Regions from separate parts of the Fictibacillus arsenicus genome, predicted to be linked through region 2. Evidence: riboswitches for the same ligand, from Rfam matches in the RefSeq annotation. Region 2 holds a riboswitch; each other region holds the start of a gene.
The links. Region 2 has a riboswitch for cyclic di-GMP ahead of ABE41_RS17180 (copper amine oxidase N-terminal domain-containing protein). Riboswitches for the same ligand answer to the same signal wherever they lie in the genome.
Positions count from the first base shown of each region.

Region 1: linked by a shared signal. The riboswitch ahead of ABE41_RS18625 (hypothetical protein) and the one ahead of ABE41_RS17180 (copper amine oxidase N-terminal domain-containing protein) in region 2 are both predicted to bind cyclic di-GMP.
Region 3: linked by a shared signal. The riboswitch ahead of ABE41_RS20800 (anti-repressor SinI family protein) and the one ahead of ABE41_RS17180 (copper amine oxidase N-terminal domain-containing protein) in region 2 are both predicted to bind cyclic di-GMP.

Region 1 is NZ_CP016761.1:3,678,933-3,689,184, forward strand. Features, by position in the region: gene ABE41_RS18595 (vWA domain-containing protein) at 1-72, opposite strand, end outside; gene ABE41_RS18600 (ATP-binding protein) at 138-1,022, opposite strand; gene ABE41_RS18605 (DUF1129 family protein) at 1,181-1,948, opposite strand; gene ABE41_RS18610 (PadR family transcriptional regulator) at 1,945-2,280, opposite strand; gene ABE41_RS18615 (hypothetical protein) at 2,407-2,598, opposite strand; gene ABE41_RS18620 (YdcF family protein) at 2,614-3,348, opposite strand; gene ABE41_RS18625 (hypothetical protein) at 3,440-3,916, opposite strand; cyclic di-GMP riboswitch class II at 3,948-4,030, opposite strand; gene panF (sodium/pantothenate symporter) at 4,235-5,674, opposite strand; gene ABE41_RS18635 (YhdT family protein) at 5,671-5,958, opposite strand; gene ABE41_RS18640 (transposase) at 6,429-6,935, shown strand; gene ABE41_RS20805 (aspartyl-phosphate phosphatase Spo0E family protein) at 7,166-7,336, shown strand; gene ABE41_RS18645 (nucleoside hydrolase) at 7,460-8,407, opposite strand; gene ABE41_RS18650 (thiol-disulfide oxidoreductase DCC family protein) at 8,482-8,898, opposite strand; gene ABE41_RS18655 (DUF975 family protein) at 9,053-9,721, shown strand; gene ABE41_RS18660 (hypothetical protein) at 9,887-10,252, shown strand, end outside.
Region 2 is NZ_CP016761.1:3,361,947-3,372,198, forward strand. Features, by position in the region: gene ABE41_RS17145 (hypothetical protein) at 1-211, opposite strand, end outside; gene ABE41_RS17150 (helix-turn-helix domain-containing protein) at 215-538, opposite strand; gene ABE41_RS17155 (class D sortase) at 563-1,189, opposite strand; gene ABE41_RS17160 (LPXTG cell wall anchor domain-containing protein) at 1,193-2,086, opposite strand; gene ABE41_RS17165 (TasA family protein) at 2,154-2,828, opposite strand; gene sipW (signal peptidase I SipW) at 2,916-3,482, opposite strand; gene tapA (amyloid fiber anchoring/assembly protein TapA) at 3,504-4,316, opposite strand; cyclic di-GMP riboswitch class I at 4,656-4,748, shown strand; gene ABE41_RS17180 (copper amine oxidase N-terminal domain-containing protein) at 4,780-6,048, shown strand; gene ABE41_RS17185 (SGNH/GDSL hydrolase family protein) at 6,104-7,243, opposite strand; gene ABE41_RS17190 (copper amine oxidase N-terminal domain-containing protein) at 7,319-8,149, opposite strand; gene ABE41_RS17195 (HNH endonuclease signature motif containing protein) at 8,454-9,014, shown strand; gene ABE41_RS17200 (metal-binding protein) at 9,020-9,277, opposite strand; gene fabF (beta-ketoacyl-ACP synthase II) at 9,359-10,252, shown strand, end outside.
Region 3 is NZ_CP016761.1:3,648,205-3,658,456, forward strand. Features, by position in the region: gene ABE41_RS18405 (ABC transporter substrate-binding protein) at 1-1,107, opposite strand, end outside; gene ABE41_RS18410 (hypothetical protein) at 1,233-2,471, opposite strand; gene ABE41_RS18415 (dihydrodipicolinate synthase family protein) at 2,536-3,600, opposite strand; gene ABE41_RS18420 (NAD-dependent epimerase/dehydratase family protein) at 3,601-4,617, opposite strand; gene ABE41_RS18425 (NAD(P)H-dependent flavin oxidoreductase) at 4,873-5,844, opposite strand; cyclic di-GMP riboswitch class I at 6,055-6,139, shown strand; gene ABE41_RS20800 (anti-repressor SinI family protein) at 6,170-6,313, shown strand; gene ABE41_RS18430 (helix-turn-helix domain-containing protein) at 6,397-6,717, shown strand; gene ABE41_RS18435 (STAS domain-containing protein) at 6,915-7,961, shown strand; gene ABE41_RS18445 (C40 family peptidase) at 8,507-9,160, opposite strand; gene ABE41_RS18450 (DUF6843 domain-containing protein) at 9,299-9,817, opposite strand; gene ABE41_RS18455 (hypothetical protein) at 9,745-10,161, opposite strand.

The DNA of each region.
Region 1 (10,252 bases), 320 kb from region 2:
ACGTGCAAGGTCAATCAACTGCATATGAATGAAAGAATCGATCTTTGTATCCGCAAAAACTAGGAATTTCATCTAGGCGAAACCTCCAAAATCATCGTGGGAAATAAATTGTAGGGGGTCTGACCCCATTTCCCAGCTTACACAAACAGCGTCGCGGCCACGTTGGAAACGAGGGCGCGTTCGCGGGCGTCTTCAAGCTTATCAGCGATTGCGCGCTGGATTGCACGCTTCGCCGGCAAGTAAACGGAGAGGTCGGCAGCATCCAGCAATGCTCGGATGGATGCGGCATCTTCAGATAGATGGCCAGCTTTCGCCTGACCGATGAGGTCTGAAGAAAGCTGTACAAACTTCGCAAGCACCTCTTCGTCCTTTTGCTGAGACTGACTTTTTAGCATTTCTTTTAACGTATCCCCCTGAATATAAGGCACCTCGATTACAACGAAACGATTTTTCAACGCTTCATTCAACGGCACCGTTCCGATATATCCTTCGTTGATCGCAGCGATCGCATTGAAACCAGGCTGAGCTTTTACCACTTCCCCTGTAAACGGGTTAGCGATCGTACGTCGATAATCAAGCATACCGTTTAGAATCGGCAGCGTTTCAGGCTTCGCGATATTTATCTCATCGATGTACAAGAAGTGACCGTTGTTCGCCGCTTTTGTTACAGGGCCAGGGATGAACTCAATCTCTTGTTTGCCGTCTTTGTAGCTTAGCGTTTTATGACCAAGAAGCGCTTCAGCATCAAGGTCAACTGAAGCATTCACCTGGTGCAGCGGCTGTCCAAATATACTTGATAGCAGTTCTGCAAGCTTTGTTTTACCTGATCCTGTCGGCCCTTTCAGCAATACATTTTTACCTAACGCAAGTGCGATAACCGCATCTTCCACGAGCGAAGAGTCAGGTGCTGTGTAGCCCGGCTTTCCGATCAGTTCTTTATATACATCCGGTAATTTTTTTATTCGTTGAGCCGCCTCATTCTGCAGCTTTTCTTTTATCTCAATCGGGATTTGAAGGTTCATTATAAAAAATCCTTTCTTTCATCTATCAACAGTATTTCCAGTAATTCCGTTCCATAAATCCTTACACAATGTAACATTGTAAGCTATTTCAAGGCAAGTTCATTGTTTATCCACAAAAAAAGCTCTGATCTTATTAACGATCAGAGCACTTTATTTACTTATCTAACATCTTTTGTTTTTCTGTATGAAACGTAATAGTAGATAGCGATTCCCACAAACGGAATGATTGATGATAAGATCAATTTCGTTTCTTGATTAAAGGATGTCAATCTTATTAGTATTTCAGGGGTAAATAAAAGCAAAGGGATAATAATAGAAAACCACGTTTTGCTCCAGATAGATATTCCTGCAAAAATGAGAACTGCAACGATGGCAGCTGTAATATTCCCCTTTGAACCTAAATTAATCAACATTGGTGAATCGTACATTCTATTCAAAAACATAACACCTAAAAACAGGCTTAACGGTAAGCAGCCGACTAAAAATAAAACCAGCATATTCGAGGATTTTGGTAATTTCATGCTCGCCGTATACTTGAAAGTTTTCATATAGACAACTAACAAAACCAAACATACAAGTGGATAACCAATCACTTGAAGTAACGAATATTTAACACCGCCGCGAAGGGAATCTCCTAATAAGATGTAAGCAAACACTCCCAAGAGGATTATTGGAACATACTTTATCAATCCCATATAGTCCACCCCCATCTCTTGAGATATTTGTTCCATATACTGTTTTGGAGATTGACCGATGATATCCTCTGTAGATTTGCCGTGTTTTTGTGCTTCAATTAGATGATCTTCCAGTTCTGATACGATATCTTCAATCTCCTCATCTTTTTTTCCGCTCGAAAACAAATAAAGTCTGAGATTGTCTAAAAAGTCCTGACTTCTTTTCGAAAGCTTGTTTGGCTGTACGTTCATCCCTTCCCACTCCCTTTCTTTTGTATGATTAGATGGACGGAACGGCTCAACTGATTCCACCGTTCTATGAAAGCTTCCAATTCTTCCTCTCCTTTTTTCGTTAAGGAATAGTACTTCCTTCTGGGTCCTGCAGTTGATTTTTTTAGAGTTGTCGTAACGAGCTCTTCTTTTTGCATGCGCAACAGCAAGGGATAGATCGTTCCTTCACTCGTGTATTGAAATCCGTATGACTCTAGCTTTTCAGCCAGTTCGTATCCGTACACTTCTCCTTCATTTATGATCGCTAATAAACATCCATCTAGAATTCCTTTTAACATTTGAGTAGTCGACAAGTGTTTCACCTCATTTTTCACTATCTTGTATTACAAGGTAAATGAATAATAAAAAATGTCTTGCATTACAAGATATGCACTTAGTATATAATACGCTAACTTGTATTACAAGGTATTTATGTAAATTTAATCCATATTTTTATTTTCTTCTTTTTTTATGAGTTCCACTACATGCGGTTTCGGCTCCCAGCAATTAAACGTATAATCCGGTTTTGTTTCATACCCAAGACGCGAGCAATAGTAATACATACCTTGGTCAGTTTTCTTAGGTTTGAAGTTCACGCATGTAGCGCAGCAATGGTACTTATTTGTTTTCATAAGAGTCACTTCCTTTTACCGGTCCGTGAAGTAGCTTTTTATGATCGCCATATATTCTCTCACATGAGCTTGGGGAATCGAGGAAATTCTAAGCGGTGACCCGAGCCCTTCCGCTTCAACCCCGACCCGCTTGGCGATCATCTTTGTCCGAAAAAGATGAAAGTCACTTGTCACGATCAGCACTTGATCGTCAGGCTGAATCATCTCTTTCGTATATAAAAGATTTTCGTATGTACTCGTCGCTTTTTCTTCAATTGTTATACGTTCGGGATGGATCCCGTTCTCCATCAGATAATTTTTCATAATGGTACCTTCACTCGTCGTTTTACCGAACCCCAGACCTCCACTTACGATAAAGGTTACTTCGGTATGGTTCTCCGCGTATGCTAGAGCTTGATCAAGCCTTCCTTTTAACACGGCGCCTGGACGATTATTCTTCGTACCGCCTCCAAGTACAAGGATGGTGTCAATTTTTCCAGAAACCTTCTCTGGATCCGTGTTGGCAGATGAAAGAATAAGAGTTTCGAGAGTTGCAGCAAAAATTAAAAGTGTAAACACAATCGTCAAAGTAGTTTTCTTATACTTCCTAAAAAAATAGATTGCCGCTTCGTGCTTGTAAAAAAGAATAAAAAAAATCGCACCTAAAAGGAAAAAAACTGCTAGACCCATGTCCATGTTTGATGTTTGAGCCAGCATGGCAGTGGCATAAACTACAAAAATAATACTGAGTGATAAGAAGAGTTTTTTCATAGAATTACTCCGATTGTTAGATTCTAACTTCTAGTATATAGGAAAAAGAAAAAGAGCGGGTGTTTGAGATTCCGCTCTTGATAATAAAAATTTATTTCGTTATAACTGCCTCAATCGCCTCAGTAATTTCTTGTTTTTGAGTTTCAGAGATTGAATCAGCTTCATTTTTCATATTTTCTTTAACTGTCTTTAAAGCCTCATTTTTGGTTTTGTTAACCTCGTTCATTTCCTTTTTGTAATGATTCTCAATTTCTTTCTTTTCAGCTTCAATCACTTTTTCCTTACTGCTGGTTAATTCTTCAGAAGTTTTTGTAATCATTTCTTGAATATCTACTTTTAGTTGTTCTAATAAAGAATTTTTCTTACCAGTCAATTCTCTATTAATCTCTTCCTTATAGGCATAATTGAGAATTAAATTTGTGATAGTGTTCGCTAATTCTGGTTTCATTGCGAAAGCAGAAGTTGTCCCCAGCATTAAAGCAAATACAGTTACCAAAATAACTTTCGGCCATTTTTTTGCTGCCTTAACCTTCTTTGTTCCAAACTTTTCTTTTCGTGATAGTTCCATAAAAAATACCCCTTCCTTTTATCATTTGATTAAAAGAAGCGGTCGGTTGCGCTACTAGCTCCTGCCGTTCCAAGCGCCCAATTACAGAACGGCATTCATTGCTCCACACTTTGTCGAATTTTACCTAAGACTAATTTACCACCCAACCCATAAACTGTAAACATTTTAGTTTAATAGTAATATGTTTGTAACATATATTAGTAGTTTATTAAAAGGCAAAATAGTTATCTTTTATAATTTTTCTTAGTGCTTTGTTTGTTCCATTGCATTAGGAAAGATAGAAAAACGATATCGTCCACCCGAAGTGGACAATATCGCTTAAAATGTATTTGTCTGGGGTCTGTCCCCCTTTGTGAAACTCCCCACAATGTATGCAAAGAAAGAAAATACGATCGGCATGACTACAGTGTGCATTCCCCAAAGATTTGGATAGTTGAGGTGAAGCCACATATATGAACCTACCCCGACTACAATAGAAGCTATTGCTCCGTTTGCGTTTCCTCTCTTCCAATAGAGACCCATCACAATCGGCCAGATAAAGGCTGCTTCTAAGCCGCCAAAGGCAAAAAGGTTCAACCAGATCAACAGATCAGGCGGGTTGATGGCCATCGTAAATACACTCAATCCGACTACTGCTGTAATACCAAAGCTTAATCTTTTTACAAACCGTTCATCAGCATCAGGTTTTATGTAATTGATATAGACATCCTTGATGATTGCTGAACTTACTAGTAAAAGCACGGAGTCAACGGTAGACATAACCGCAGCAAGTGGAGCGGCAAGTACGATACCAGCTAACCAGCCAGGCAGTACTTCAAGTGCAAGTAATGGCATAACTTTATCAGGCACTTCAATGCCCGGTAATATCACTCTTCCAAACACTCCAGCTAAATGCATCCCCAGCATGATAAATCCAACCACAAACGTTCCGATGATCATGGCACGGTGCATCGCTTTTGAATTTCGGTAGCTCATAGCGCGTACCGATATTTGAGGTAAACCGACTACACCCACACCTACCAAAATCCAAAATGACGATACAAATAAAGGTGTAAGTGATTCATCTGAGCCAAACGGAGTGATAAGGTTAGGATTTTCTGCCCTCAACTCCACTATGATATTTTCAATTCCACCGCCTGCAACGATGGTTCCAGCTAGTATAATTACTGTACCGATCACCATTACAACGCCTTGAATCGCATCGGTTATAACAACCGCTCTGAATCCACCCGCTATAACGTACACTAAAACGGAACCTGAGAAAATGAACAAAGCAGTGGAGTACGATACACCAGTAAATGATTCGATCAGCCTTCCGCCCCCAACCCATTGTGCAGCCATGGCTGAAAACAGGAAGATAACAATGCTTAATGCTGATAAAATAACAACCCACTTACTATCATATCGGGCTTTAAGAAAATCAATAAGTGTTACAGCATTGATCTTTCGAGCTACGATTGCAAACTTTTTCCCTAAAACAGCGAGTGTAAAATAACCTGTTACAAGCTGCGCCATCGCGAGAAGAACCCAGCCAAGCCCAAGCTGATAAGCAGCACCAGGACCTCCAATAAAACTTGAAGCACTTCCGTATGTCGCGACCATCGTCATAGCAAGAACAAAACCGCCAAGCTCACGTCCAGCTAGGAAATAGTCTTGCAAAAAAGAAGGTCCGCTCTTAATGTGCCTTGATGTATAAATACCAACTAAGAAAACAAGTACTAAAAAGAAAGCTAAAGGAAGAATCACATCCCAGTTCATCGAGAGTCACCCTCCCCATCATTATCATCTGAGTCAAACGGAACTTCTTTAAAGAAAAACTTCACCATGATAAAAACTAAAATTGTAAAAAAGATAAATCCTACGATACAGCTATAAAAAAACCATGCAGGAAAACCTAGTATGTAAGTATACTCCTTAACTGGCCGACCACCTAGTCCATACGCAAAAGCATACCACCAAACAAAATTAAGAATTGCCAGCACCGTACCCATAATCGCTTCCTTGTTTGAGATGCGGTATCGCCAGTCATTTCCCTTTTTCATTGTATAACCTCCTGGACTTACCAAGCTCCTCCATTACTATGGCAAATTCACATACTCTTGTCGAGTTCTTTCGACTTAATAACTTCTATAAGGTTAAATAGATTCCTTGTTTGGTTTCTCAATAAATAAAACGTTAACGCTCTCTATTGGCGCTAGTTTTCGTTCTTAATTATAAATTAGGCATGTATATGAGTATTTCCGGGGAAATTTGATAGAATCTGCGGAGAAAATACAGCACTCGACAAAAAAGAGAGAAAAAGAGTTTTCTAAAATTCACAGATTGGTACCGTTTGTATTTCCATTCTTCCTATAGCGTTTTACTCGTAATTAAGAAGGGAAATAAATAGTTTGGGGCCAGTCCCCATTTCCCACAATGCCTTTGCTAGTAGTACAATAAAAGAACAACCCGAAAGGAGGTGATATCAATTCCTAGAACTCGGCGCATTTGGTACCCTGATGCTGTTTACCATGTGACTACCCGTGGAAATCGCTGGGAACCTCTCTTCTATTCCCACTTAGATTTCCATCGTTACCTCAAAATTTTAAGTCACTGCGTAAACAAGTATTCAGTTGATCTATTCTCTTATTGCCTCATGACTAACCACACTCATCTTCAAATTCAATGCAGCAAGTCCCCACCCGGAGATTTCATGAAAGAATTAAACGAAACTTACGCCATGTATTTCAACAAAAAGTACGAGCTTACCGGTCATGTGTTTCAAGGTCGATATGGTGCAGAGTTAATTGAAGATCGTTCCTACCTCTTAGACACAAGCCGATACATTCACATGAATCCGGTAGCAGCCGATCTCGTCATGTTTCCTCTTGAATATCCATGGAGCAGTTACCGTTACTATGTTACTCAATCGGTATGTCCCTTCGTGGAAACCTCAAAGATACTAGAACAATTTCAGTATTCAAAACCTCAATATCGTGATTACGTAGAAAGCAGGACCTCACCGGTAGCAGAACTTTAACCTCATTCTCAACACCTCTAGTATGAAAATAGTCAGTCATAGCAAGGAAAAGCCGGTTAAGTCCTTCTAACGAAGACAAAACCGGCTATAATGTATTTGTCTGGGGTCCCCCTATATGTGTAAAAAAATAATAGACTAGACACAAAATATGGTATATAATTATTACAAGATTTACCGATTTTAATGGTTCAGAAGCAGAAGTGGTTATTATATTTGAGGGGGAATAGACCATGAGCCGAAGCAATGCTCTTGTCTTAACTACAGAGATAGACGCCATTCGCACGACCATGTATGAGGTAAGTAAAAAAGTTAACAGCCTAGCTGATCCGCTGCTTGTTCAGTTAAGTCAAATTCTTGATGAAAAGCTAAACAAACTTGATCAAATTAGAGAATGTGCTTAATTAACACAACAATATAACTGCAAAATTTACCGGAGTCCATGTCTGCATTGATAGGAAGCCGGTTTTTTATTGCTATTTGCTAGTATTAAATCGTAATCTACCCCCGAAATTTATTAACCCTACTTATTTAAATTCCTCCCCTGTCATCACACTCATAAAGTCATTGAAAAAGTAATTGTAATCAAAGTCAAAAGCGATCCGATGCTTTTTTTCCTGTTCACCAAACTCAATATAAGGCCTGATGTCAGCAATACTTTGTCCTCTGGCAATCTGTTCATCTCTAAGTACGATATGTATAGGCAGCGTTTTGTAGCTGAACATATCTTCGCGAATACTTGCCATCAGAGTTATCGCGTCATGAACAGGGCTTCCTTGAATGCTTGGGTTGTTATTTTTATAGAACTTATAATAGAAGTCCAGCAACGGTTTTATAAGAGGAGCTTTTCCTTTGTAGTCAATGTAGTTCACCATCTCTGGTGTTACAATGGCTCGATCTGTCACATTCAACGGGATAATGGTCACGTTGTTCGCATATGTAAGCACGACTCTGACTGCAATCGGGTCTCCATGAAAATTCGCCTCAGAAACAGCCGTAACGTTACCCGGTACCCAGAACGCCCCGCCCATAATATAGTAAGCCTTCACTTTTTTCATCAAGGATTGGAATAAAATAAACATCGTGGCAAGAGAGGTAAGTCTGCCAACGTTAACGATTATCAGTTCATTTTCATATTGATTGATTAAATTTACAATCTCGAAAAAGTTTTCAATAACCCCTTCGTATGTTCCTGGTTCTATAGGACCTAATCCATACTCTCCATGTACTTCAGGGTAAAATGTTGGCTGCTCACCTGTCATTGGAACTTCAGCCCCACCAATGATTTTTACTTCTTTAGGAAAGTTGAACATTTTAGCAATATAATGTACATTAGCAATCGTCTTCTCCATGGAAACATTTCCATAGTCTGAAACTACGCCAACTATATCGATTTCGTCATTTAAATACCCGTAAGTCAAAGCTATGGTGTCATCAATTCCAACATCTCCAAAGAACAAGACTTTTTGCCCCATAACAAAAACCCCTTTTAGGTTTTTCTTCTATCCTATTAAGAGGCATGTTTTTTTATGAAATTTGCCATTAAAAACTATTCTAAAAATCTTTTCCTTAGCTGTGGTGTCGGAATCATACAGCTTTCCCGTTTCCCAAACCAATTGTACCGGTTATGAGCTACCATTTTATAAAAGAAATCACGAATTGTCTTTGGTACTACCATCAATATCTTTCCTGAGCTATATGGGAACTTTAGATATTGCGTTAATTTCAGTACTGCGTCAGATGCAGTATATTCTTGATTATCGGATATTAGGATCACGGAGTTTGTCTGGTTTGGGTCACGCCCATAATGAGTCAGCAGCTTCTCCCCTGCTTCAGACTGGATGGCAGCGAACTTAAGATTTTGGTTCTTCTCGTGTTTTAATATGAATTTCACACTAGAATTACAGAGATTACATACCCCGTCAAAAAGAAGAACAGGTTGACATTCTTGTTCAAGATTTCTCATCTGCATCCCCTCCAGTCTATTTAATAGCTAATTCTATTTTACTTTATAATCTGGCATTAAATAAAATTATAGTCTTTTATGTACCCATAAATTCCTACTTTTCACCATAATATAGTAGTATAATCAATTGAGAGTTAAGGAAAGGTGAAGAGTAATGAAAATTAAAACGTTTAAGAAAAAAGCTAAACAGCAGTTAAAAGGCCAATGGGGACGAGCAGCGTTATTCACCTTGCTTTTTGGTGCTATTTATTACGTAATCCCATTGATAATTGAAATAAATCTGAGCGGCGGGTTTGAAAATTGGATATCAACTGATGCCACTAACGGCTCTACCGCAAGTACGTTCGTAATTACGCTCGTGCTGCTGCCATTATATATCGGATATTTATGGACATTCTTATCCGTCATTCGTACAGGAGAACAAATTAAGTTATCAGGTCTTCTTCAAGCATTTTCAGAGATCAGCATGTACTTGAAAATCCTTGGAACATACCTCGTTATGATGGTTTATATGTTCTTATGGTTTCTTCTTTTAATCATTCCAGGTGTCATTAAAGCTTTTGCTTATTCACAAACGTATTTTGTGTTAAAAGATAACCCTGATATCGGGATTAATGCCGCGATAACAAGGAGCCGAAAGCTGATGCACGGTTACAAGTGGAAGTACTTCCTCCTCCAGCTGAGTTTTATCGGGTGGATTATCCTGAGCTTAATTACTGTCGGGATCGGGTTTATCTGGCTTTCTCCTTACCTAAGTGCGTCAAATGCCGCATTTTATAATGAATTAGTAAAAAAGCAGAGCGATGATGAAGTGGTAGCTTAAAAAAATAAAAATAAAGTTCAAGGAGAACCCCGGAATTGTCCATTTGAGATGGACAATTCTGGGGTTTTTGTATTTGTTTGGGGTCAGACCCCATTTCCCTAAATATTTCCCGCAACTAGGACATATCTATCAGTAAAGAAGACAAGACATCTAAGGGGTGGCATTATGGATCAGCTAACGTTAATCGTCGTCGGGGTCATTGGGTTTCTCATTTTTCTCGGTATCGTCGGATATACACAGACTGCCTATCATTTCCGTAAATGGAACAAAGAACTGCAGCAGCTTGAAACGAATTCAGAGCAGCAGCCCTACTCACACTGGATTCAGCGTGTCACAACGGATTACAAACAGTTCCATCTCGCAGGTGTGCCTCAGCTCAACACACAAGCGCTTATTGAAAAACATTTATATAACGAACGGATTCCGTTGCTCGGCATTTTCCGGGTTCCTGTCGGAAACATCCAAAAGCTTCTGAGTCAGCTTCCGTCTTTCACCATCATCCTTGGTGTACTCGGAACTTTCATCGGGCTC
Region 2 (10,252 bases):
GCTGAAACTCTCTAAATTTATAGTGTACGAGTTTAGAAGTGTTCCATCTTTTCTCCATGAGGTTCAGTTTCTTTTTTACGTAATCAAAATGCGCTTTCCCCTGATACTCATCACCGAGGTATATTTCGCATTCGTTATTCCCTAAATACACGACCTTTAAGATGTGGCCGTTCAAATGGCAGATGTATAAACCGTTGCCTAACCGGATCACCGTTCACACCTCTTCTTTCAAGGAATGTTTCCAAGCTTCATAGGCAAGAAAAGCGCGCACTTCTTCCTTATTAATTCCCATTTCTTTCGCTTGCGTAACAAGCTCAACCCATTCAGGATCAAGCAGCTCTACCTGAATATTTAACAATTGTTCCACAGGTACCTCCAACGCTTTAGCCAATTTTTGTATCATATGCGCAGACGGGTTGGTTTTATGACTTTCGATGCTGCTTAAATAGCCTTTAGATATTTTTGCTTTATGGGCAAGCTTCGTGATGCTGAGACCTTTTCTTAATCGGAATTTCTTAATTTGTTTCCCAAGACGCATATTCACAAGCAACAACTTCCTTTGCTATAAAACCTCCTCTTTATCCAGAACAGCTTTTACAATATAGCGGTGAGTTGGATTTTTCATGGGATGACACGTAATTAAGGTAAGAATACTTTCAGATGAATCTTTCCTTAACACCGATAAATCATCAGGCAGCACGATCATTTCATCGATGATTCGATATGTAAGCTTTTTGTTTTTTGTTACCACGTGAATCGTGTCCCCAACTTCCACTTCTGGCAAACGGTTGAACTGTTTCCCGTATGTGTAGCTTCGGTGGGCAGCAATGGCCGAATTTCCAGCCTCCCCAACAGGAGAGGTGCCTTTTAGATGTCCAGCTGCTACTTTTAAATTAGCCTGGGAGGCACCTTCCATAATTGGGATGGTTAAATCAATCTTATTTATTTCTAGCTTTCCGATAATTCCGTTCTTCAGTTTTTGGGGTTCATGTGTACGCTTTGGTTCGCTGTTATCTGAAAAAACATCATCCAGCTGCTGGTAGCTCTGTTGGATCACAGAATCTTCATCACTAGATTCCCAGTCTTTCAACAGCTGTTGTTCCTGGTAAGAGTAATATGCACTTTTTGCTTTTGGATAAACCATTATACACAAACCAGTTGCAATTAAGAGGTATGCGAGCCACTTCATCTCTTATCCTCGTTTAAATGGATTAGGAATAATAGATTTCTTGATGAGCAGCAGACCAAGTCCAGCGAGTGAGATGAAGAATCCTGACAAGATGATAAAGAGTGGATTCTCTTCACCCGTTTGCGGCAGAGAACCTGTGTCTTTGCTCGGCGGATCAGCCGGTTTCGTAGGTGTTGGGTTGTTGCTTGGTGGTTCATTTGTCCCCGGTGGAGGATCTGTGCCGTCTCCGTCACCAGGCGGGTCTGGTGGATCTCCATCATCCGGTGGATCCGGTGGGTCTCCGTCATCCGGTGGGTCTGGTGGATCTCCGTCATCTGGTGGGTCTGGTGGATCTCCATCGTCTGGTGGGTCTGGTGGATCTCCATCGTCTGGTGGGTCCGGTGGGTCTCCGTTACCTGGTGGGTCCGGTGGGTCGGCGTCATCTGGTGGGTTGTTTCGACCATCAGCATACAAAATAAATTCAACCTCAGTAGCTAAACCTTGGAACTCATTACCTGATTCGTAAGGAAATACAATAATTACATCAAGAATTTCTTCACTAAAACTAGACAGAAATCTAGATTTTGTAGAAAATTCACTTATTTTTCCTTCGTAAAGAATCTCATTAGGAGTTGATATTTTTAATTGTAATTGTTTAAAAAGCAAGTCATTACCTGATACTTTCTTTATTGTTGAGTTATAAAAAAAGTTTGTATTACCATCATTTTTTATTATTAATTTTCTTTCTGCCCAGTCCCCAGGGGCAAATCCACTAATATTAAATAATTGTTTTTGGGGAAATAAAGATAGATTTAGAACAGTAGAACTTTTAGTAGCTCCTGTACTCCCAACAGGAATAATAGTCAATAAGAGTAAGACACATGTGTATAAAAAGGAAAAAAATATAATTTTTTTCATTATATTCTCCTCTCATCACCTTACATATAGAACAAAAGACGGGTTTAACCCGCCTTCGTTCATACTTTTAATCAGTTATTACATCCCCATTACCTGTAGGAGTTCCACTTCCTGTATTAGCACGTTCCATTCCATCTCTTTGCTGTGCATTGAATATGAGTTGAGCAGTTATTGAATCTCCTTGTTGATGATTTTGATTTCCTAAGTTTACATATTCTAGTTTTATTTCATATCGATCAGAATCACCACTACCAGCAGCTAATCCGTTACGGCTAATATCTACTTCACCCAGATCTCTCAATTCTTTAAGAGTAAGTCCTGTTAAAACCAAAGTAGTATTATCTCTCTTCATAGCCTCTAATGGTGATCCATCAAGGTTGAAAATACTAACTTTAATATCATCTTCAAGTTTATTCATATTACTAGGATCAATTGGGACACCTGTAGGGTTAGCTACATCATTTAGGGTATAGGTAACATCAAACCAAACATGCTTAATATCAACTGAACCAGCGTTTGTAAGATTAATGTTTCTTGTCATTGTATCACCTGGAGCAAGATCACTAATTTCGAATAAAGCACTAGACTCCATTTCAGGTTTTAAATCTAATGTCCCAGCAAAAAAATCATTGTCAGCTAAAGTCTCCGAATCTGAGAATGCTGCCCAGGTTCCCCCACTGATCATTGCCAATCCTAATGCCCCAGAAGCTACTCCTAAACCGATTTTCTTTTTGATACTCATTTACTTTTTTCCTCCCTATCGCCCACTCTTCATGGGTATGTAATTTTTATATTGAGCCCCCAATAAGGGGGATTCAACCGAAGTTAATTAACCATTAATTGTTGTTTCTTTGTTTTTTGATGGATCTAATTCTCTTACCGTTTGCCAGACTGTAATCCCTGAATAAATCAATAAGAACAAACCCGGTAGTATTAAAAGTATTGCTGTACCCTCTTTTGATTTAGCAAAATCTATAGCATAGCCTAAGAAAGGTATTGTAAATCCTTTGTATTCACCTACAACGTTCTTAGAAAGTATTGGGTCTTTATCCGGATCTTCGTTGTTATCACCTTTGGTAACGTATTGTGTTTGTTCACCTTGACCTCGTACTTCCAAAACTCTGTGAGTTACAAGGGAATTGTCTTCTTTTATGAAAGTAATAACATCATCTTTTTGGAAACGGGTCATATCTCCGCCTGGTTTAATCGCGATAATAGATCCTGTTTGAATGCTCGGTTCCATTGATCCTGAAAGAACCGTTTTTAACTGATAGCCTAAGAAGTTCGGTTCTCCACCAGAAGCTTTAGATGAAATGACGACAAAGGCCATGAATAAAAGGGATAAAAATAATATGGAAGTGATGATTCTACTCATCCAAATCTTTGCTTTAATCAATATTTTTCACCTCATAATCTTTTATTGTGTTTCTTCAGTTGTTGTCTCACTTTGCTGTATGTTTTCTGTATCATCGTTATTTGTTTCATTAATTTCAGTACTATCTTCTGCTGGATGTTGCAATTCAGTATCTGGTGAATCATCTGTATTAGGAGTTTCTGGCGTAATTTCAGGATTTTCTGAAGTTGTGTCAGGTGAGTCATTTGTAATTGTTGGTGTTTCAGGGTTTTCAATTATGCCATCAGGGTTTTTAGGAACTTCTCCTAAAGTAATAGTCTCGCTCCATAATGCTTTTTCTGGGTTTCCTTTACCACCTGTTGATTTATTCCCATGTCCTTCCCTTTGAACTGCTTTAAATTTATAATAACCAGGAGTAGTCGTTGCATATTGCAAGGTATAAATTTCATCCTTTTTCAATAAAGGTAGTGAATCTTTGTAAACCTCTACTCCAAATTTCGGATTACCCTCGGGAATATAATAAACTGTATAGTCAACAGAATCAGTCATATCACTACCACTATTCTTTATGGTGGCAGATATACCGTTTGCAAAACTCGATTCTCCAATAAACTCTAAAGAACTCTTCTCCCAATCATCAGTCGAATCTGGTGGATCAGGTACTTCCCATTCTGTTTTTAAAGGAAGGGTTAGAGTTTCAATATCATTGAAATAAGCGCTGGTTGTTCCTAATAAAAACATCAATGAAAATGTCGAAATGTAAAAGATGGTTGCTACCTTAATGGTAAATAAATAAGCCCAATGTTTATTTCTAAATTTCCTAAGCCGTTTATTTCTTATGACAATCCCCACCTTTATTAGAGGATGATTTCTCAACTTGTTCTTTTTAAAGAACGTTTATGTTGTTATTATAGAACGTTATACCTACTTTAAAAACCCTCATTTAAGCTCATTTTTGTTCTTTTTAATGTACAAATGTACTATTTACCTTCCTTTTTCTTCAATTTTCATACATTTTTGTAATTTTTAAAGAACCTTATGTTCTTTTTAATGAACTTATTTTAATTCAAAACTATCACATAAACCCCGAGAATTATTTTCCTCTAACAAAATCCACACTACTTTCCAATCCTCATAAAGCCCATCATAAACTCAGTAGTTTTCCTAACATAATACCTTACAAAATATTACATAAAATTCACTTTTAAACCGATATAAATTGAAGGGTACAACTGGAGAAATCCAGTGTCACAAAGCTATAGGGGCTAATGATTGGATTCATCCGGTCGATGTCAGCCAGCTGCCATTACCCTAACAAACATTTCAAGGAGGAAAGGGAATGAAAAAGAAGGAAACTTGGTACAAGAAGCTCACTTTCAGCTTTTTAGCTGCCACGATTGTCTTGGCATCACCTGCATATTCGGCTGCTGAAGGCATGAAGGATTTTGTTGCCCAAAAGGATAGTGGAAAGGGCAAAGGACACAACGAAGATGACAACAGCGATGACGATACAGACGATCCCGAAGAAGATGAAGACGACGATGAGGAAGATGACGATAAAGGGAATGGGAAAGGTAAAGATAACGGCAAAGGCAAGGACAAAGAAAAAAAAGGTGCTGAAAAACAGCTTGAGCAGATCAGCGAGCGTTTGGATGACATTGAAGAGCTTATTAGTGAAGCAACGGATAAGCTCGACAGCATCTTAGGTGGACAAACACCTTCTGAGGAAGAGTCTCCAACTGAAGAGGAACCACCTGTCGAAGGAGAAGAACCTCCTGCAGAACCACCAGTGGAAGATGATCCAGCAACTGAAGAACCTGTAGAAGATGAAACTCCTGCATCAGAAGAAGTTTCTGCACAAAACACTGAGACTGAAACTGATGAAGATACAGCGGAAGACTCCACTGAAGATGTTAAAGAAGACGTAACTGAAGAAGATGACACTGAAGAAGAAGAAACCGATAAAGATTCCGATGATGAAGAACAGTCTGAAGAAGTTGCAGAAGAAGAGGAAGAACTCGATGATGAAGAAAAATACGAAAGCGCAAATGGCGTTCGTGGCAAACTAATTTCTTCTATTAATCAATTAAGTGCTGTTGAAAAACAGATTTCCGGATTAGAAAGCAAAACGGATAATGCTGATGAAATTACAGCATTGAACGAAAGAGCTGCTTCCTTAAAAACTGCGGCTCAAGAGCAATTAGATCGTATCGAAACAGCTAAACCAGAAAAAACAAATAAAGAAGAAAGCAAAAAAGAAAAGAAAACAAAAGTTTTTGTAGATGATGTTGAAGTGGAGTTCGACCAAGAGCCAGTAGTCATCGCGAACAGAACCGTTGTTCCGCTTCGTGCTATTTTTGAAGCATTAGGTGCAGAGATCACTTGGGACAACAAAACGCAAACTGTTACTGCAACAAAAGACGGAGTTACGATAACACTGAAAATTGGTGAGAAGTCTGCTACAAAAAACGGTGAAACAGTGGAACTCGATCAAGAAGCGATTGCTTTAAACGGACGTACGATGGTCCCTGTTCGTTTTATTGGAGAATCTTTTGATACAGAAGTTGTTTGGGATCAAGAAACCGGCGGGATTTACGTCGTAGAATAGAAATAACCCCCACTGCTAAAAGTTGTGGGGGTTATTTAAAAATATATTAAATATCTTAATTTGCTATAAAAATGTTCCCTGTTCCTGCATCCCACTTTACCTTTGCTCCTATTGATTCTGAGATAAACCTTAGTGGAATCATCGTTCTGTTATTAATTACTTTTGCAGAAGCATCTATGTTAAAGAGAACTCCATTTTTATAAGCTTTATTAGAGTTTAGTTCAAGCTTCACCACATCTGTACCCTTTTTGATGATCACCGAGTTTGTTTTTGAATCCCAGCTGACAGTCGCCCCTAAGTCATCGAACACCCCGCGCACATGGACCAGTGTTCGTCCATTGATGTAAACTGGATCTTGGTCAAACGTCTGGAACACCCCATTCACATATATGGATTCTCTCAAGTGATTTGTAATGTTAGGTAATACAACTTCCCAGAACTCTCCTGAAATCTTTTCATATCCTTTTACACTAGGGTGAATGTCTGAAGGGTTTGGAAGATTGACTTTAACATTTACTGCAATTGCTTCTTTTGTTGGTACATAAACGCCATCTTCGCTAACGGCAGCTTCTTTTATCGTATCGTTCAATTCGTTTAATATAGGTAGAAACTGTTCTTGCTGATCAGCTGGCAAGTATGGATAGGCATTGTAATAACCCATTACATAGACTTTTGCTTGTGGGTTAAGAGATTTGATTTCTACTAAAATATCTTTTATATTGTTTTCAACTTGTGTTAAAACCTCAGAAAGATCCACCGGGTCAATAGATAGCCCATCATCTGTTCGTTTCATCTTTTGAAGGAGGTCATTCGCTCCAGCATCTAACGTAATCATATCTGCTTCTGCAATATGAGCTCTGATTCCTGTAGTATCGTCCTTACCTTTTCGTACATCATTTAAAATATCATCAAGTACTTTTTGTGAGGTATACATCGAAAAAGCATACTGCTTACTAAAGGAATTTAAAAATCCGATTTCTTTTAAATCTTCAGCCAGTAAATCTGCATACCCTTTTCCAATTTTAAAATAAGGGGTTTGACCTGCAGCTAAAGAATCCCCAAGTGCTAAATAAGTCACCGGTTTCGTTTCTGTCTCAGCATGAACGGTTGTCACATTTGACAACAGCAACGAAAACAACAGTGCAAAACTTAATAACAAAGAAACGAAAACTGAATTCTTTTTAGTGTAAAACATTTGTTCATCCCCTTTTCTTCTCATAAAGAAAGACCGCTTCCAAAAATGAAAATGATGAATGCGGTCTTCCAATCTTTACTCAAACACTTTATTAATAGTGACTGACACTTTTCCCTCTTCAGCCTTCTGTGTATTCAGATTATAACGAGTGGCTAAAGCTTTGCTGTATTGATTCCACTCTGATGTAAAATCATAATATGTTTCTTTATTTAAAATGTATGCTCCTAATTCAGCTTTCATCTTTTCACTATAATACTTACCAAGTTCCAGTGAATCTCCAGAATCCTCGAAAGCAATTTGAAGATTCTTCAATCCGTGATCTTTAATATAAAAAAGGAATAAGGCGTCCTTTCCATAAACTTTTGTTTTAGCTGTTAATGAACCTTCTCCATACGCAAGGTCCCAATAGTCTATCTTTTCTACAAGCTTGTCAATTTTGTTGAGAGGCATGCCTTTATAAAACGGTTTTAGTAGAGTTGTAAGTTCTCCCTTAAAAATATACGCGGTTTGTTCTTTGGGTGACCATTTTACCTCCGATCCAAATTGCTCACCAATAAAACGAAGTGGGAGGAAAGCACGGCCATTCTTAGCAGCAGGTGCAACATCAATGATCGTTTCTTCTCCGTTAATAAGAACCAACTTAGAATTCAATTTAAAGTGGATATATTTCATGCCATTCTTGATTGTTATACCGTTTGTTGCCGGATACCAATTCACTTCAGCTCCCAGTTCCTCTGCAACCCCACGCAATGGTACCAACACCCTGCCGCCCTCAGCAAAGGGTTGAGTATCAAAATTGACTAAGCTGCCATTGATCTGGACTTTAATGTTGTCTGCAGCTTGAGTTATTGAAGATAATCCAAATACAATAAAAAAGGTAAATAAAAAAATAAGAATTCCTTTCATCCCTGACCTCCTAGTTATCGATTCATTTCAATATCTGTTAAGGTACATGTAATGTCTAAACTATTATACTACCAATAATATACATTTTGTACTATAAATGGTTTTTCTAAATAAAAAAAGAACGAGTAATTGCTCGTTCAATTCTCTTTCTCACAGTTAACCAAACCCTGCATGTACTTTTTCATGACACCGTTATATGAATGTCTTGTATTACAAACATTTGGTTCTATACTATTATTTTCTCTATTTGGGTATTGTATAATTTCTGTCTTTTATCGCAATCAAAAACAAAAGGAGACATTACATGAATAAAGCAGATCTAATTAAATCACTATGTCAGTTTGTTGAATCCGGAGATCAAGCTTCTGGTAATGAATTAATTAATCACCAATATCCCTTTAAAAAGATAGAATATGTAAAGCGAACTTATTCAAAAGCTTTGATGTTGCGGGTTTTTATGAAAGATGGATTTATCGATCGGTACAGCGGTCAAAAGTTAATATTTCCACCGGTGCTCAGAATTCTTTCGATGAACTATCCCAAAGAATTCCCGTTTCATCCAAATTGGAAGATGAGTGAATGTCATCCTGCCTATTGGGACCTCATGCCCACTATTGATCATATAGTACCGATCACGAAAGGTGGAGATAACATGAATGAAAATCTGGTGAGTACTTCTATGATGCGGAATAGCGCTAAGGCCAACTTTACCTTAGAAGAGCTAGGTTGGATGTTATACCCACCAGGTAAACTAGAAAATTGGGATGGACAGCTTAAGTGGTTTATAGATTTGGTAAATGAAAATTCCGGATACTTACAAGTTCCATATATTAAAGAGTGGTTTTTAGCAGCAAAAAAAATATAGTAAGATTATCTATTTTCTTTCCATTGTATATATTGTCTTCTAAGGTATGTACCGCAAGGACGATACCCTGCTGCTAATGCTTTATGTTCATCCGCAAAGAATACTCGTTGATTTACATACCCGCCTTTTTTAATAGCACGCATTGCAGCTGTACAATCCAATTTTCCATAAATTTCCCCTTTACGATTACCACCAAATCTACCTGGAACTTCACATTTATAAAGCTGTCCATTCACATCCATAAGTGTGTAATGAATACTCAAATAATCATCGGAAAAATTGTCGATTAAAAAGGAAATCGGTAAATTTTTGTAGAAATATACAATATTACAAATTATTGGTAGGTGTTTTCGGTGAGAAGAGTTGTTATTACGGGTATGGGTGCTGTGACACCTCTAGGGAATACTTTTGAAGAAACTTGGGATGCGGCCGTTAAGGGAAAGTCGGGCATTGGAATGTTAACAAGGTTTGATTGTACCCATTTTTCAGCTAAAACCGCCGCAGAAGTTAAAGATTTTAACCTGTCTGATTACATTAAGGTGAATGAACGACATCGTATGGACCGTTTTACACAATACGCTGTCGCTTCTTCTATTATGGCAATTAAGGATGCAGGTATCATACCAGGTAAAACGATAGACCAAGAAAGAATTGGTGTTTCTTTTGGCACAGCAATCGGGGGGATCGAAAGTTTTGAAGATACCTATAGAGATCTCCAAGAAGGTGGATATCAAAACTTATATCCTTTTTCTACTACCACAGTAATCTCGAACATGGCGGCTAGTCAAGTTGCCATCTCTTTAGGAGCAAAAGGGGTTAATACATGCACAGTCCTTTCTTGTGCATCGGGATCGAATGCAATTGGAGATGCGTTTCGAGTGATACAACGAGGTGAAGCTGATGTCATGATCGCTGGAGGATCTGAAGCCTCTTTGACTCCATTGGGTATAGGTGCCTTCTGCGCGATGGGAGCCATTTCTACGAATCCAGACCCGAAAAGTGCATGCCGTCCTTTTGATAAGAACAGAGACGGGCTTGTTATGGGTGAGGGTTCGGGTGCATTGGTTCTAGAGTCACATGAATCAGCGATTGAAAGAGATGCTGTTGTTTATGGTGAAATTGTAGGTTATTCGACTGTCTCTGATGCCTACCACATCACGAGCCCGGCTCCAGGAGGAGAAGGTGCTGTAAGAGCGATGGAAGGAGCACTCTTAGATTCAGGATTAAGTAAAGATGAT
Region 3 (10,252 bases), 290 kb from region 2:
TACAAGTTTGGACATTAATTCGTCCCCTTCATAGATATCAGCAGCAGATTTTCTTGGCGGGATATATCCAGCCATCTTACAGAATGCGCTCATGTTTTCTGTATTTGTTAAGTACTCGATGAACTTTGCCGCTTCCTTTTGGTGCTTACTAGACGTTGGAACAACAAAGCTTCCTGTCGTGCCATACGTCACTTGTTCTTTATTTTCAAGAATTGGGCCAATTCCCCATTCAAACCCTAAATCTTTGTCTCGGTTTGCAGGTACGAAGTTGTTTGGATACATTAAGACCGCAAGCTTACCAGCCATGAAGTTCGCGATCCCACCATCTGTTTCAGTCGCTGTATCTTTTGATAGATAACCCGCTTTGAAAAGGCTGTTAATATATTCATAGGCTTCTACTGATTCCGGACTATTCACCATCACTTCGCCTTTTTTGTTGATAATGTCTCCACCCGCTTGCCAGATAAACGGATAGATACTCATATTTGGCGTTCCTCCGCCAGAGAAGTTAATGAGGAACTTTCCTTGTTCTTTCAGTTTTGGTCCTAAGGCTTCCAGCTCATCCCATGTTTTCGGCAGGTTATCAGGGTCTCCGCCAGCCGCTTTAATAAGGTCCAGGTTATAGTAATATGTCATAACACTGTTCAGCATCGGAAGTCCGTACGTCTTCCCGTCATACGTTACAACATTTAATGCAGACTCGTTATAATCTTCTAAAGTAGCTTTATCAACGTGATCATTTACAGGAGCTAAGATATTCATAGATACATATTGTGCTAGCTGGTCAGGAATTGAATAAAAAGCATCCGGTCCGTTTTTAGAAGCTAAAGCTGTAAGGATTTTCTCTTCACGGTTTGCCCAAGGCAGGATTTGAAGATCAATCTCTACATTTTTATTCTCTTTTTCATAGTTAGAAATTACATTGTCCCAAAAGACTTTTTCTTCTCCACCAATATCATCTCCTCCCATAAAAGGGTGGGACCATATCTTGAGTTTTACCTTTTCATCTGAGGAACCACCTGCTGATTCTTTATCAGAACAACCAGCTAAAAATACAGATAGCATTAACAGCATTGAAAACAAACTAAGTATTACCTTGCGTTTCATCGCTTTTCCCCCTAATTTTTAATGGTTTAGGACTGACTAAGGTGGTGAGAAGATAAATAAATACATGTATATGACCTGTATTTATAATAATAAATACTTCCACAATAGTCAATATATTCCGAAAATTAATTTGTCCTTTCTTTAAACATGTAAATAACTTTTGGTCTTCCTCTAAAACTTGTTTTTTCTTGTCCGGCAATTTCAACTAATTGTGCATCTTGCCATTTTAATAGAATACGATGAGCACTTCTTAATGTTATATCTGAAACATTTGCAAAATCATTTGCAGTGAAGTGAACAGATTCTTTTCGGGATAAAAAGGCTTTAAGTCGATCCATGTGGACAGCCGTCATTCCAACTTGTTTGGCCTCCTTTATGGCATCCGCGTTCGTTACAATCGTGTGATAGGTCGCTGGTGAACCAAAAGCAATAGGGCCAAATACAGATTGGTCTTCCCTTACGACATAACAGGCACTTTTCTTAAAGGCTAAAGCGTGTTCCAAAGCAATCTTCGAATATGCTCCAGCCTGTTTGTGCGAGGCATGAAACCCTATTCCCATATGAATCACCGCATCTTCATTGCCTGAAATGAGCGGAAGATATTTGTAGCCTTGCGTAACTCTTTCAAAAATCCCTCTTTTAGAGGTAAGTACAAAATAATTGTTATGTGCTTTTACGAGATGACCATCAACAAGATTTGCTAGCTTTTCTAAAAGCTGCGGTTCTCCTTTTTGTAATCGAATGCTCCCCACTACTGCTTGATGCTCTTTTTTTCGGCGTGTTTCAGTCGAAAGAAGAGCTCGCTCCAGTGCAACGATCATATCCTGATCTGTTGGATAAATAAAATTTTTTGGGGTTTCGGTTAGCCCGAAAAAAGTTCTTTTGCTTGCCGTTAGAACCATTGGATAGTTAAAACCATCAATGTTGACCATATGCTGGTGAATCAAGGGTTCATTTGTGGCAGATGTTGAAGATGCCATTTTTAATTCACCTAAAAATGCTGTTTCTTTTAAAAGATTTTTTATAAGCGGTTCACTTAAAGAGTCCACCGATAGCACATCAACGGCATCCAGTATGTTTGCATTCATGTATAGAATTCGATAAAGGCTAGAAGCTGAAGGATATAAAAAGTGTACAGGAAAGCTAAAATCTAAATCATTCACTTTCAAAAAAGAATCATAGTCAAATAATAATGCGACTTCTAAACTTGCATCTGAATGTAATAAAGAGTCCTTAATATTCTCTGCATGACATTCAAAATAAAAAGGATCAAAGGATGGAAATTGCTTTATAATGAGTCTAATTTGGTTCAGCATATAAGAGTCCCCAAATAGACCAATTGATATTTTTGTATAGTTATCCATACCAAACTCTCCGATAGTGTAAGACTTCTATTTGGTAAGTTCGGCTTCTATTGTTGAATTCCTTTTAATAATTTACCTTTGATTTCCACGATTCTATATGCCGCTGTACGAATTGATCATCATTCAGATGAGGGTACATGGTGTAAACTCTGTCAATTTCCTCTTTTTGCCCCTCTGATAATTTTTCTTCAGGATTTAAACACCATATGCCTTTTAATAGACCTTGCCTTCTAAGTACCTCGTGAATTCCTGCAATGCATCCTTTAAACTGATTGTTCACATCAAAAAAAGCAGCGTTGCAATCCGTTACTTCTATTCCGGTTGCAAGAAACTCAGATGTGCTTTTTTTCCTTTCTTTGATTTGTTGAAGAAGGTTTACAGCCTGATTCGTCCACACTGCCCAATGACCTAAAAGACCTCCTACAATCTCTTTTTCACGGTACTCATCATTTATTCTAAATCGATAGGTTGTAAGAAGATCAGCGACGATATTGTCATCATTTCCGGTATAAAGTACAATTTCCTCGTAACGAGAAGATTCACACACTGCCCTTACGACATCAAGCGTTTGGTATCTGTTAAAAGGAGCTAGTTTAATAGCCATCACATTATCGATTTCGCAGAAGGCTTTCCAAAAATCATAGCTTAATATTCTTCCTCCTACTGAAGGCTGAAGGTAAAAGCCAAACACCGGCATGATTGCTGCCACTTCTTTTGTTCGTTGAAGGAGCTGGTCTTCCGAATAGTGATGAAGCCCTCCCATGCTTAGGAGACCAAGGTGATAACCGTGTTTTAGGGCTAGGTTAGCTTCTTGTACTGCTTGTTCCGTTTCGCCGCATATCCCTGCAATTTTGATAAAACTATCTTTTTGAGAGCTGTTGGCGATTTCTTCTGATGCAAGCGACAGAACTTTTTCGTATAAATTGTGTTGTGGCAAGCGGATTTCAAACTGTGTAGTGTGTACTCCCACTGCAACTCCACCAGCCCCGCTAGCCAGGTAATATTTAGTTAGAAGACGCTGATGTTCTTCGTCTAATGTTCGATCCTCATGGAGAGCTAGCGGATGTGCTGGAATGACCACGCCCTGATGAAGCCGATCTTTTATGGCAGACGATAATCTCTCAGTCACTTAAAAAGCCCCCTCCCGTTCTTGAAATTTAGAAGGTTTGTTCAGTGTTTCTCCTCCTTGCTTCACCCAGTTTGCTGTCCAATCAATCATTTCAGCTAGAGTGACCGAAGGATAGCCAAACATCTTAAATGCTTGTGCTGCATTGCTTAAAAGCGATCGATCAGATTCTTCATTTATAAAGATTGGAACTTTGTTAAATTGCTTGCCAAATTCTTCTGCTGCGTAACGGACGGAGAGTGTTTCGGGTCCTGTTACGTTTAGGATTTTAGCAGGTGATGAGCAATAATTTAGTGATCGTATCGCCCAGTCATTGGCATCTCCTTGCCAGATGACGTTCGCATTCCCCATGCTAAGGTTGATCGGCTTTTGCTGATACACAGATTCAGCTATATCCATCAGTACCCCATATCGGAGGTCAATGGCATAATTCAATCTAAAAATTAGGGTTGGTGTATTGTTTGTTTTGGAAAAATGCTCAAAAATACGTTCTCTGCCTAAACAAGATTGAGCGTATTCACCAATCGGATTGGTTTGTGAAGATTCTGTCGAGCCTCCATAATTTACGGATGTTAATGGATACACGTTTCCGGTAGAAAAAGCTACTATATTTGAGTCTTTGAACGTTTCAGCAACTTTACCTGGGAGATATGCGTTCATCGCCCATGTAAAACTTTCGTTGCCGGAAGTGCCAAATTTGTTTCCTGCCATGTAGATGACGTTTTGAAGCTTTGGAAGTTTGTTCAGGTCTTGTTCGTTGAGTAAGTCGGCAGCAATCGTTTGAATTCCCTCATTTTCAAGCTCTTGCTGAAGATTGCCTTTTGAAAATCGTGACACTCCAATTACTTTTTTGCTGACTCCTGCTTGGTTTATTGCTCGTTTCGCAAGTTTAGCTAGGCTCGGTCCCATTTTCCCGCCTACACCAAGAATAAGAATATCACCGTCCATCTTCGAGACTTCTTCAACGAGTCGATCAGACGGGCGAGACAATTTGTCTTCCGATTCGTGTACACTCTTCATAGAATTCCTCCTTCACTTAAGTCTTGTTTTTATGTTAAAAAATTTTGGGATGTCTAAAATAGGACCAAAAATAACTTAAGAATTTAAGAAGGGGGTCTGTCCCGGGGACAGACCCGGGACAGACCCCTTACAATTACAAATCTACTCAATATGTCCACATCAGACATACACACAAAAAATCCCCTAAATCCACGATTATCTCTAGTGGATTTGGGGGATTTAGTTCTAAAAGTCTACCTTTTCCCTTAATTTGGTTTATTTTAATTGAATGAATTCTTGTGATTGCAGCGCATTCTTATATTCAAGTGTTAGTTCTTCTACAACATCCTTAACTCTTGAAACATTCTTAACACTTCCTACTCCTTGTCCAGCTGACCAGATATCTTTCCAGGCTTTAGCCTTGGATTCTGAGAATGACAGATCTACAGAATCTTTTTTCAGCATGTTGTCCACATCATACCCTGCTCTTTTCAAGGATGGTAAAAGATAATTTCCTTTGATTCCGCTTATTGCATCCGTATAGATGAGATCTTCTAACGTCGACTCAATCAGCATCTGTCTGTATTCTTCACTTGCCGATGATTCTTCTGTCGCGATAAAACGAGTACCCATGTATACCAAGTCTGCTCCAAGGATTTTAGCAGCCAAAATTTCTTCTCCCGTTGAAATAGCGCCCGCCAGTATCGTAATTCCATCCCAAAACTCTTTAACAGCTTTTAAGAAAGCAAACGGATTCAGTGTTCCCCCATGTCCTCCTGCCCCGCTGCAGACTAAGATAAGGCCATCAATCCCTGTTTTAGCTGCTTTACGTGCGTGATCGAGTGAAATAACATCTGAAAAAACAAGTCCACCATAACTGTGAACGATTTTTGCTACATCGCTTGGGTTTCCAAGAGACGTGATGACGATAGGCGGTTCGTATTTTTTTATGAGCTCCATGTCTTCCTCAAAACGTTTATTGGTGCGATGCACAATTAGATTGACACCCCAAGGAGCTATTTTAGCGTTAGGATCTGATTGTTGAACTTGTGTAAGTTCTTCTGAAATACGAATCATCCAGTTTTCTAAAAGTTCCGATGTTCTTGCATTTAATAGAGGAAACGTGCCTACAATTCCGTTTTTACAGCTTTCAATAACCATATCAGGACTTGATACTAAAAACATCGGCGCATTAATAATAGGTAATGCGAGCTGATTCGACAGGCTTAGTGGCAATTTATCAGACATATTGCTTCATCCTTTCATTCAAGAACGTTTATTAGTAGGAATATTCTATACTTTAATTTCCACAATCCTTTCGCCAATCCTTTTATTTTAATTTATAGGGGTAGTAATATTTTTCTAATATTACATTTATATTACAGCCATTTTCTGACAACATTCTCTTATTTGCTTGTATATAATCAATTTGTGTTAGGAAATTTTACCTAATCATCCTTCAGACAAGGGCAAACATTCTCGAAAGAAATGGGCGCAAAGCCACGGGTCTAAGGCTTATTGCTAAGATCGCCGGGTTACCTGAACAAAAAAGCTTATCTGGAGGGATTTTTTAGTGGAAAATATTTTGACGTTGGATCGAGAGTGGATTGAATTGATGAAAGAAGCTAGAGATCACGGTTTCACTAAAGAAGAGATTATGAACTTTTTACAAAATCCTCAATTGGCAATGAATGAATACCTACTACAAGAAAATTAGTAAGCAGGTCTCATAATTTATTTACTTCCCAAATGTAGAAAGATATAATAAAAGCAAATTACTACTAAATGGGGATGCAGATGATGATTGGTGAACGCGTAAAAAAATACCGAACTGAAAAAGGCCTCTCCATTACAGCACTGGCTGATAAAGCAGGGGTTGCAAAATCGTACATAAGTGCTTTGGAGCGTAATATTCAACAAAATCCATCAATCCAGCTTCTCGAGAAGATTGCTGATGTATTGAATATTCCAGTCGATCACTTAATAATGCCTGAAGTTGATACTCAAAACCTAGACCAGGAATGGGCCGATCTTGTTAAAGAAGCCATGGGTTCCGGTGTAAGCAAAGAACAATTTAAAGAGTTTCTTGAATTTAATAAATGGAAAAACAAACAAAATTAATTGAGCCACCAGATAAAGATATCTGGTGGTTTTTTCTTTTTTAGGATGTCTTCGTGGAAAGAACAAAGAAGGGGTTTGTCTTTTTATGGGGACAGACCCGGGTCTGTCCCCATGTCGAAAAAATTAAGTTTCATCCAATACAATTAAGGGTAAAAGATAAGGGTGTTTGTATTTTTTAGCCTATGGAGGAAATAGATATGAATAAGACGCCGAATGAATTATTTGATACTCAAAAAAGTGTAGATGTAAATGGTTCTTCTTTTGAATGGGACACTTCCAAGGGAATTTTCCAATTTGAAGGCGGAGACGTCATGCTGTTTTGGATCGATTCAGCGTTTAAAGTTTTTCTTGATTCTATTGAGGAAATTACAGGTGAAGGTACAGCTGACCTCGTTTTTGAAACAGCTGGATACCGAACCGGTTTAGTAGTTAGTGATTTTTATAAAAATAAGATTGGCGATATTAAAACGTCCATAGAAGCCCTGCCAAATATCTATGTAACAGCCGGCTGGGGTAAAACGTTTATCGATGTGAATATAGAAAAGAAAGAAGCAGTGATCACAATCTCCAACAGCTGGGAAACAAAGGTTAAAAAAGCGCAAGGAAGTAAGCGTATGGGACGCTTCTTACCTGGCCACTGGGCAGGTGTTTTCACTGGATTGTTTGATACACATATGTGGTATGAAGTTCAAGAGGATGACTCCACATCTGATTTACTAAAAATAAAAATTACTGAGACAGATATTACTCCTAGCGATAATATTCGTGATCTTGTTCAGCGTGAAGAACAAAACGAAATCATGAAGCTTGAAGCGATGGTTGAGAATCGCACGCGCGAGTTAACAGATCTTATTAGAGAAATTTCATCACCAATCATACCTGTAACCGATCATATTGTGGTTATTCCGTTGATCGGTAAATATAATGAGCTGCGTTCTAAAGATATGCTGGAGCATACACTTACGTCGCTGCCGCAGCATAGAGCGAAGATTGTGATTTTAGATTTGACAGGTATCAAGTCGATTGATTCAGAGATGATTGATATGTTAAATAAACTCGTTTCTTCTGCCCGTTTGTTTGGAATGGAAACGCTGCTTGTAGGTATCTCCCCAGAGTTGAGTATGGAAGTAACGAAACACCAATATTCTTTAGGTGATAGCACTTATTTTAGAAACCTTAAGCATGCGATTCATTTCGCTTTTGCAAAGGAAGGCATGTTCATTCAAGAGCCGAGTCAGCCTTAAAAAGTAAACGAAAGCCACGCCATTTCGATAACGGCGTGGTTTTTTTTGCTTTTATTCGGTTATTTATCCGCGTCCACCCAGGATGGACAAATAAGAGCTAAATGTATTTGTTTGGGGACAGACCCGGGTCTGTCCCCAAATCGCCCCACATGTTCCCAATTTTTTAAAACCCCATCATTCGTCTATGCAACTTGTCTTCACCTACATACTATATAGAGAAAGCCGATCTCTGTTTAAGGAAATCGGTAATATTCCAGAGAGGTGAATATTTATATGTGTTATAAGTGTGGAGATTTCGACCACTGCAAGTTCGAGGAGGAAAAGAAATCCTGGAAAAAGGAAGACAAAAAGGAAGACAAAAAGCATGACTTTAAATGCGAATCTTCCAGCTCTTCTAGCTCTGATGTCTTGAAGTGCAAGAAGGTCAAGGTCATGAAGAAGAAAAAGAAGAAACGCAAATGCTGCTGCGATCCTTGGGCAAGAATCTTGTTCTAGGATAATAAAAAAGGAGACCGAAGTCATCGGGCTCCTTTTCCTTTTATATGTTACAGACGTTTTGTTCCAATATAACGCGGCTTCCAATATGAGTTATCCATCTCAGAGATCGTTACACCTGATGATGAACCAGCGTGTATGAACTTACCGTTCCCGATATAGATCCCCATATGAGATGCACCTGGCTCGTAAGTTTCAAAGAACACTAGATCTCCAACAGCTTGGCTGTACACTTTATATCCTGTGTTCGCCCACATATCTTTCACAGTACGCGGCAAATAAATGCTGTGAGAGTTTTTAAATACATAATTGATATATCCAGAACAATCGAAACCGTCAGGAGTTGTCCCGCCCCACTTGTAAGGCGTCCCCACATAACGCTTTGCATAATCTACTAGATATGAGTTATTAACTTTGTAGACTCCTAGTTTGTTGAATGTGTTACGTCCAGCTATTCCATCAGCTGTTAATCCTTTTGCACGCTGGAAGCTAACAACGGCGCTCTTTGTATATGAGCCATAATAAGTTGTCGGCGATCCGCTATATGTAAAATAACCCTTATCGCGCAATATTGTTTGAAGTGTTTTTACATCTGAATGTGTCATTGTTGGACGAAGCGTTTGATCTCCGATATTTGCAAAAGCTTGTACTGGTGATAATAATAATGCCGATCCTAAAACCGTAGTTGTAATCCATTTTTTCATAATATATCCCTAACCCCTTTTATTTTCCAAGTAATCTATTATTATCCTACTATAGAAAAAGTGGGTTGTGTTTTACGCTTCAATTACGAAAAATAGGCATATTGTCCATCTTGCAAATATTATTATTTTAGTATTCCTTTATTCTAATCCTTCTCTTATAAGAATTTCCTCAACCGACAGAGAGGGTTTTATATTAGGACTTGTAATATCTCCCTCTAATACAAATGCTTCTCCGCAACCGAAATCTGTAACTTTAAATTCTATATAATCGTGTACATCATGTCCCCCACTTCTACTGTCATGAATACAATTATAATCGATTTCCGTTTTCTTTCCCTTTTTATCAACGTAAAAATATTTGTTGTCGATTTCGCCACGCGGTTCTGATAAAGAAGTTAAAGCATACCCTTCTTCATTCACTTTAATAACTTTATAGTCTTTTATTCTCTGAGGTTTGGGTGCTTTTTCAACGTTATATAATACAGTTACCTCACCTACGTAGCCTTCCGGAATTAGATAATATTCTTTGGATTTAAACTTGAGGTATTCGACTAAATTGAAGGAGAAATATCCCATCAAAACAATTAGCACAAGTAATCCTGCTCCATTTTGTACGATATTTTTTTCTTCATAACTTCCTTCTCTCTTTTTAGCCATTCATCACAAAGAAAGAATAGCAAAAAAGCACCCACTGCAAATAATCCAAATCCTTTAAGTACTAATATAGTAAGAAAACCAAAGAATATATGTATGAATCCGGCTATTAAAAAACGTGTGCTATATAGATTTTTTGTCAGGTTTTCCGATAAGAGTGAAACCGGAATACCATAAAATAAACTACCTAACAAAGCTATTATAAAAATAGGAATTACCTCAATAATAATAGCCCATGAAATACCGTATTTCATAAACTCAGGAATCATTAGTATAATTATAAATAATATAAATATTATAGAGGAATATAAGGCTGCCTCACATTTATCAGTAAAAGTTTTGTTCATAATTACCATCCTATATAAGGTTGTGAATCATTTCACAAATAATTATACCAATTATTTCTTTTTCTGGTCTATGGAAAAATAAAAAAACCTG